One region of the Paenibacillus sp. 2003 genome, then DNA from elsewhere that is predicted to be linked to it. Evidence: predicted binding sites of a transcription regulator. Region 1 holds the regulator's gene; each other region holds the start of a gene.
What was found. The regulator Rex, encoded in region 1, represses fermentation and respiration genes when NADH is low (regulators of the CRP and FNR family bind a similar motif). The targets are predictions, from matches to a motif close to TTGTGAAATATTTCACAA.
Positions count from the first base shown of each region.

Region 1 (2,202 bases):
AAGCGAGTTTCAGGTTACTTCCCGGGTTATGGGATACAGCCACATCATGACGGGCCAAAATTTCAATCTCTTCGTCATTCAGATGCACCGCATGTGCAACCAGGGATGGACGAGAGAAAAAGCCCAGTTTCTCCAGATGTGCCACAGGACGCAGTCCATAATCAGCCACGTTCTGCTCCACTTCACGAAGCGTTTCAGACATATGTGTATGGAGAGGAAGGTTCAGGTCGTTCGCGACCTGTACAAGCTTCTCTATGTAGTCAGGAGGGCATGTATATGGGGCGTGTGGCGAGATTACGGTTGTAATGCGACCATCTGCCTGTCCATTCCACTCACGTGCAAACGCTGCCGACTCGTCCAGCTTCCGCAGTTGCTCTTCTTCCGAGCACAGCCCGATTACACCACGTGCCAGTGCTGCTCTAACGCCTGATTGCTCCACAACTTTGGCAACTTGATCCATGTGATCGTACATGTCCAGGAAAGCTGTAGTTCCGCCTTTCAACATTTCAAGCACCGATAGCGAAGTTCCCCAATATACGTCTTGTGAAGTCATTTTCGCTTCCATCGGCCACATTTTTTCCTGCAACCATACTTGCAACGCAAGATCGTCTCCGTGCCCTCTGAGCAACGACATTGCTGCATGACCATGCGTATTGATCAGACCCGGCAGGAAGAACAGTCCTTTTCCATCCACTTTGGTACAATTTTTGTCTCCATCCGGCAATGTCTCACCAATATGCACAATCTTGTCATCCTCAACAACCATGTATCCTTGAACCACGTTCCATGTTGTGCCGCCTTCATTAACGGCAAATTTGCCGTTGTGAATTACCCATCTATTTGTTGTCATCTTCCTCGTCGTCCTTTCCAGTCTCCAAGTAATAGGCCAAACTAAGCAGATCCGTTGTAAAGTCAGCATGGTGAATGCGGATATGCGGCGGTGTTTTTAGAATGGTTGGTGCAAAATTAAGAATCGCTTCGATTCCGGATTCAATAAGCTGATCGGCTACATTTTGGGCTTCCGTATCCGGAACCGTGATAATTCCGATGCGGATGTTTTCTGTTTTAACCGCTTCCGTCAATTCATTCATTGGTTTTACCGTCAAACTGTTAATTTGACTACCAATCTTCGGTCCATATGCATCAAATACAGCAACAATCTTCATGTTGTCTTTCAGATATGCATTGTAGTTAGACAAGGCTTGACCGAGATTACCCGCTCCTACCAGAGCTACATTAATTTGCTGATCGATTTTGAGAATGTGACGAATTTTCTCGATCAAATAGGATACATCATACCCGATCCCTTTACGACCAAAATCACCGAAGTAAGCCAGGTCTTTACGAATTTGGGCCGGATTCAGATCCAGCCTCTGTCCAAGCTCTTGAGAAGAAACAGTAGCCACCTCACGCTGATGCAACTCGTTCAAATAACGCAAGTATACAGGCAGACGTCGTACCACCGCTTCCGAAATTTTATCCGATTTCATTCTTGCTCCCCCTTACCAAGGCCACGATAAAATAATAGATGAAAAGATGAGCATTCTGTATAAATTCAAAGATAGACGTTGTATACAGAATGCTCCTTGTAATTTAGGTTATAAGTTCTTACGTGCAACTGCTTTAATCGGATACGGAAATATCTAATAAAGTTTAACGCCAAACGATAGTGTCATGCAATGATATAACGAACAAAACAACCATTATTCTTGTTCATTAACAGGTTTTTCCAACCACTCGGTAATTCGTGGAACCATTTGCTCCGTGAGCATATGCTCCATTTTGGGACCAGGTAAAGAATATAAAAAGAATTTACCATAGTACGCTTCAATCACCCGTGTATCATAAACAATGACAATTCCTCTGTCCTTCGCTGTACGCACCAACCGGCCAAATCCCTGCTTGAAACGAATGACCGCTTGCGGCACGGACAGTTTCATGAACGGATTTTTCTTCTGTTCCTGAAGCAACTCACTCTTGGCTTCCACCAACGGATGATTCGGTGGCTGGAAAGGCAGTCGCACAATAGCGAGACAGGTTAGCGCCTCTCCCGGGATATCTACACCCTCCCAGAAGCTGCTTGTACCCAGAAGTACCGTAGCTTTGGCATCTTGGAACCTGCGAGTCAATTTGGAACGACTTCCACTGTCAACGCCTTGCCCAAGCAACGAGATGTCGTTACCAGATAGCGCCTCCTTCAGC
Region 1 is NZ_JAVDTB010000001.1:2,716,820-2,719,021, forward strand. It holds gene J2X75_RS11665 (amidohydrolase) at 1-850, opposite strand, end outside; gene J2X75_RS11670 (redox-sensing transcriptional repressor Rex) at 837-1,490, opposite strand; gene dinG (ATP-dependent DNA helicase DinG) at 1,704-2,202, opposite strand, start outside.

Region 2 (2,202 bases), on a different contig from region 1:
CGTTACAACGCGAAAAAACCGACCAAATTTGCATCGTTCCCGAAATATTCACACTTTGTAGCGGATGAGCGGTATGCCGAAATTGCCCGGATTCTGGGATTGCCTGCACGTACAACAGAAGAAGGCGTAACCAGTCTTATCAATGCCATTCGCAAACTGAACAAAACATTGGGCATTGAAGAATCGTTCCAGGAAATCGGATTTGATGCCAAAGACTTTGAAGCACATGTAGATTATTTGGCAGACCGTGCCTTCGAAGACCAATGTACAACCGCCAATCCAAAGTTGCCGTTGGTAACTGAACTGGCTGATGTATACCGCAACGCTTTCTACGGAAAGTTTGAATAAAGAATCTAGAACGAAGCGTGCCTTACGGCAAGAAGATCAGGGTTCCCCGAGAGGGGAGCCCCGATTGCCGTCTTTCACACAATAACGAGTGGGCAGAAGCACAGAAGAGCGAAGCACCTGTTTTTCGGGATTTATTCTAAGATTTGATTTGCTGCTCCAAGCATAGAGGAGCAAAGGGTTCTAAAAGAGGTTACACGGAATCCGTGATGAGGCCGTTTGAACGATCCCCTTACACAACAACGAGGGGCAGAAATAACCTGAAGAGCGAAGCTTGCGTCTTTGCACTGGATTTTGGACATTGTTGTTTTATCAGTTGAACTAAACTTGTACACGATAACGGAGAGGAGAGAAAAAACCTGAAGAAGCGGAGCGTTCGCCTTTATCACTGGATTTTCACCTTTGAAAAAGTGAATCAAAAAATCCGGGGATAACAGCGATCGGAAGGTTGTTCTCTACTTGCAGTGGCCAGTGTACACCACCGAATGTTCATTCGCTTTTTCAGTAAATTTAAATAATGAGCAGCAATTGTAAGGTTGTCTGGCACGCAGTGATCCTGTGTAAAGTTTCAAGTTCAATGGGACACAGCGCAGGTGGAGTGAGTTAGTTCACTGACTTTGTGACAAAAATCACAGATGATGAAAGCCTCAAGTCGTATACTGAAAATGTAAGAAAAATATTCATCCCGCGGTTCCGGTTCCCAAGTAGAGAGAACATGTTCCGGTTTATGTGAAACAATTCACATTAATCGCGGCTCTGGGCACACAATGCTACGAATGAAACAAGATGTTATGTGTCCAGAAATCCAAATTAGTGGAGGGATTACGATGTCGGTGATTGAAAAAGATGTCAAACAACAAACAGGCTGGAGAAACTTTACCAAAGGAACATGGACCAAATCCGTAGATGTGAATGATTTTCTGGCACACAACTTGTCTCCGTATTACGGTGATGAAGCATTCCTAGCAGGTGCAACTCAGAATACCAAAGAATTGTGGGAGATCGTATCTGATCTGACCAAAAAGGAACGGGATAACGGCGGTGTCCTTGACGTTGATGTGAACACACCAGCGACTATTGTTTCTCACCAACCAGGTTATCTGGATCAATCCAAAGAACAGATTGTCGGCGTTCAGACCGATGCTCCATTCAGACGTTCCATTCAACCAACAGGCGGAATCCGGATGATGATTGATGCATGTGAAGCATACGGCTTCGAATTGCCTCAAGGCGTCATTGATATATTTACAAACATTCGCAAAACACATAACCAGGGTGTATTCGATGCTTATACTTCCGATATGCGTGCAGCGCGTAAAGCAGGGATTATTACAGGTCTGCCAGATGCTTACGGCCGTGGCCGGATCATCGGTGACTATCGTCGTGTAGCTTTGTACGGGGTAGACTTCCTGATTCGTAACAAAAAAGGTGAATTAAATGCACTCGAAGTTGATGTCATTGATGAAGATGTCATTCGTCTGCGGGAAGAATTGTCTGAACAGATTCGTGCATTGCAAGAATTGAAACAATTGGGCGATATGCACGGGTTCGATATTTCCTTGCCAGCGACAACAGCAAAAGAAGCATTCCAATGGTTGTACTTCGGTTACCTCGCTGCGATCAAAGAACAGAATGGTGCTGCGATGTCACTCGGACGTGTATCTTCTTTCCTGGATATCTACATTGAGCGTGACCTGCAAGAAGGCATTCTGTCCGAAGAACAAGCTCAGGAATTGGTGGACCATTTCGTAATGAAACTGCGGATTGTCAAATTCCTGCGCACACCGGATTACAACGAACTGTTCAGTGGAGATCCAACATGGGTGACCGAGTCCATCGGTGGTATGTCTGTGAATG
Region 2 is NZ_JAVDTB010000008.1:155,140-157,341, reverse strand. It holds gene adhE (bifunctional acetaldehyde-CoA/alcohol dehydrogenase) at 1-348, shown strand, start outside; gene pflB (formate C-acetyltransferase) at 1,173-2,202, shown strand, end outside.
Region 2: the regulator Rex is predicted to act here: its motif matches at 1,073-1,090, upstream of pflB (formate C-acetyltransferase).

Region 3 (2,202 bases), on a different contig from region 1:
TTTCCAGGCATTTCACCAGTTTCTTCAAGTTGTTCACCTTCATGTTGGGACATACGAGGAACTTGGTAGCAAAGTGGAACTGTTTATCCGGACTATCCAGACGAAGCTGATATCCTGTACCATCTTCGGTACCTACGATAAATTCCTTCGCTGATGAATTTTTGCAATACTCCAGAATAGCTGTTGTGCTGCCTACAAAATCACCCATTTCTACAACCTCAGGGCGACACTCTGGATGGACAACAAACTCTGCATTTGGATGCTTGGCTCTCATCTCCACCACATCTTTGACTGTAAGCATATCGTGAGTGTTGCAGTAACCTTCCCAGATAATCATTTTCTTGTCTGTATGCTGCTGCACATAATGTCCCAGGTTTTTATCCGGTACCCAGATAATTTCGTCGGAATCCACCGATTGAATAACCCGGACTGCGTTCGCTGATGTACAACAGATGTCAGTCTCTGCTTTGATCTCAGCCGAGGAATTGATATACGTAACCACCTTGGCATTAGGATGTTGTGCTTTCAATTTGCGTAGTCCATCCACATTCACCATATCTGCCATTGGGCAGCCCGCACGTTCGTCCGGGATAATAACTGTTTTATTTGGCGCCAGAATTTTAGCGCTTTCACCCATAAAATGAACACCACAGAAAACGATCACATCCGCATCTGTCTGTGCTGCCTTCTGGGCTAACAGAAATGAATCTCCACGGAAGTCGGCAACCTCCTGTACTTCGTCACGTTGATAATAATGGGCAAGAATAATGGCATTACGTTCCTTCTTCAACTCCATAAGCCGCTCACGCAGCTCGCGGTTCATCTCAGCCTTGCGCTCTAAAGCCAGAGCTTCCACCTGTGATCCTCTCCTTTATCGGGACAGCGTCATGCGCTGTTTCGTGGGCTAACCTAAGTCGTTATCTTCGCTTGAGAAACGAATCACAAGCGGTTTAACAACTAATTTACACAACGTTCACGACTCTGTCAATAAATGAAAAAGGCCCGGAACAGCGCTGTAACCACCTGTTTGCTAACTGGTTCGCCATCTAACTCCCGTTTATCTTTATCTATCCTCTTTTAAAATAATGGATAAAAAAAGAGAGCCCGAGGGCTCTCTTGATTTTACCTGCTATCATAGCCAGATGTATTGTCATTAAGACGTTGGCTTCGTTCCGCCATCATCCGGGTTATTGTTATTACCCTTTTCCAGATTCGGAGCTTCGTTTGGAATATCTCCGGCTGGTGGCTCAGGCGTTTCATCTTTACCTTGAATACGAACACGCACATCACCGATGGTGTCGATGATTGGCTCTCCGCCTTCAGTTGGTGTGCCTTCACCATCATTGTCATTCTCTGCTTTTGGAGTCAAAGAACCTGTTTCGATCAATTGCTTGATCTGATCCATTTCCAAAGTCTCTACCTCAAGCAAAGTTTGAGCGATCAGGTGCATCTCTTTTGAATGTTTAACAAGCAAGTCCTTACACTTCTCATAACAGTCATTGATAAAGCGTTGCATTTCCTGATCAATCTCATAAGCAATGGAATCCGAGTAATTCTGTTCATGACCGATATCCCGACCAAGGAATACCTGTCCTTGTGAACTTCCGAATTGCATAGGTCCCAATTTCTCACTCATACCGTATTCCATAACCATGCTGCGAACAATACCTGTCGCTTGCTGGAAGTCACTGTATGCACCAGTACCAATTTCTCCGATGAACAATTCTTCAGCTACACGACCCCCGAGAAGTCCGGTTACTTTATCCAGCAATTCCTGCTTGGTAACCAGCATACGGTCTTCTTTTGGCAACATGATTACATATCCACCCGCACGTCCGCGCGGAATAATGGTCACTTTATGTACCATATCAGCATGTTCGAGGAAGTATCCTACAATGGTATGACCTGCTTCGTGATAAGCAACGATTCGTTTCTCGCGATCACTGATGACACGGCTTTTCTTCTCCGTACCAACGATGACACGGTCAATCGCTTCGTCAACTTCCTTCATGGAAATGTCTTTACGGTTACGACGCGCTGCAAGCAATGCCGCTTCGTTCAAGAGATTCTCCAAATCCGCACCAGAGAAACCTGTTGTACGCTTCGCGATAATATCCATCTTCACATCTTTGGTCAGTGGTTTATTACGGGAATGTACTTTCAGGACAGCTTCACGACCTCTTACATCAGGGCGGTCAACCG
Region 3 is NZ_JAVDTB010000014.1:18,689-20,890, forward strand. It holds gene nadA (quinolinate synthase NadA) at 1-856, opposite strand, end outside; gene ftsH (ATP-dependent zinc metalloprotease FtsH) at 1,154-2,202, opposite strand, start outside.
Region 3: the regulator Rex is predicted to act here: its motif matches at 928-945, upstream of nadA (quinolinate synthase NadA).

Region 4 (2,202 bases), on a different contig from region 1:
TCATTCTTGTTGTTTTATTTGTATTTGGTTCTTCCGATATTGACGACCTGACTGATTCTCCTTCTCAATCCTGAATTGGCTAGGTTATTACGATCCATTCATTATGAAATGCATATCTGTAAACGCCAGCCCACAATATGCGAGCTGGCGTTTTTGGATGGCTATAGAAATAGCGGTGAGAATGCAATCCAGGCCAAAATAAGAGTAAGCACAATGCAGACATTCTCTACAACGGCCCCACGCTTGGTCCCTGTACTCATCAGATTCACCCGTATGCGCCACTTGAGCGGTGGTAACGGACGAATACCTCGATTGGTGAGTGAATCGGCCAACAGATGCATCGCATATGCAGTTCCTCCCGCTACCCAGATCTCCGGTCCCTGCTGCTGGGTCGTGCTGTACAACAAGCCCGCCCATATTGCGGTTCCGTACAGGGTATGTGTCAGTCCCCTATGAGTCAGTGTGGTGCAGAGCATTAACAAACTGCCTGCAATCAAGTTCCACGGTGCGAACGCGTGACCATAAAAGACCAGTCCGAGTCCAATCGCAAACATCAACACTTTGCGAAGCGAACGTGAAGGCAGGAATGACACAAGCGCAATGAGGATCGCAAGCAACAGGTTCCATGGTTTGGCATGAACATAGAAGTACACAAATACAGCTGTGGGCAACAGAATCGTCTGTAACAACCTGATCAGACTGTTAGGCAAGGCTCTGGATACCAGCAGCGAATTTGGCTCATCAATGTCAGGCAATAACGAACCAATCAGTGCAACCGTAACTGCCGGCGCTGTCACCGGCATACCGGCCAACTGCAGAACAGAAAGCGACACACCTGTCCCGATAATAAGGTGGGATCTTCCCATCATGATGCAAAAACGTCCTTTCAAAGAAATCGGGAACAATAAGGCCCAGTTCCGATTTTACAACGAAAACAAAATAAGAACAATAGTTCGCATTTCTTATTTGTATGAAAATAAATATAACTTTCTGTGATGGGGCGCACATTATTATATTTATGACTCTTCTATCTTTATTAGTGAATTAAATCACATAAATTGTCGTCAACTACTTGTATAATTTCAAATATAAACCACTAAAATTGTTGGTAATGTACAGCGTCTATCCAAGGAGGCATACACACATGAACGGAAAAAAAGAGAAACTCGTTATCATAGGTAACGGAATGGCAGGAATCAGTACTGTAGAACAAATTTTAAAATTAACATCGCGATTTGATATTACTGTTTTTGGCACAGAGCCCTACCCTAACTACAACCGCATTATGTTGTCTTATGTACTGGAAGGAAGCAAAACACTGGATGACATCGTACTGAACGACCTTCACTGGTATGAAGATTACGGCATTACGCTGCACACAGGCACAACGGTTACACGAATCGATGCCGAGACACACGAAGTTGTGACTGAAGAAGGAACTCGCGTTCCTTATGACAAAATTATCATTGCAACAGGCTCCAACTCCTTCATTCTCCCCGTTCCGGGACATGACAAAGAGGGTGTTGTCGGTTTCCGCGATATCGCCGATTGTAATGTGATGCTCGACGCTGCCAAACAGTACAAAAGAGCGGCCGTTATCGGGGGCGGACTGCTGGGTCTTGAAGCTGCCAAAGGGTTGGTACAACTTGGCATGGAAGTTACCGTAGTGCACTTGATGCAGGATCTGATGGAGCGTCAGCTTGATCCACAAGCTTCAGCCATGTTGAAGGCAGAACTCGAACGTCAGGGTATCCGGTTCAAGATGGGTGCGCAGACTTCCGAACTGCTGGGCGGCAAACGCGTTGAAGGGATACGTTTTGCAGATGATACGGTTCTGAATGTTGATTTTGTGGTCATGGCTGTAGGCATTAAACCCAATACGACTGTAGCCCGCGAAAGCGGTATGGAAGTGAACCGGGGTATTGTCGTGAATGACTATATGCAGACTTCACTTGAGAATGTGTATTCGGTCGGGGAATGTACAGAGCACCGTGGGGTATGTTACGGCCTCGTTGCCCCCTTGTTCGAACAAGGCATGATTCTCGCGAAACATATCTGCGGTGTAGAGACCGCTCCATATGAAGGTTCTGTAGTATCTACGAAATTGAAAATTTCGGGTGTAGACGTCTTTTCAACTGGTGAATTCATCGACAGTCCAGAGCACACCGTCATTTCGCACAAAGATGACTGGAAACGGACTTA
Region 4 is NZ_JAVDTB010000002.1:309,086-311,287, forward strand. It holds gene J2X75_RS13485 (metal-dependent hydrolase) at 162-869, opposite strand; gene nirB (nitrite reductase large subunit NirB) at 1,145-2,202, shown strand, end outside.
Region 4: the regulator Rex is predicted to act here: its motif matches at 1,038-1,055, upstream of nirB (nitrite reductase large subunit NirB).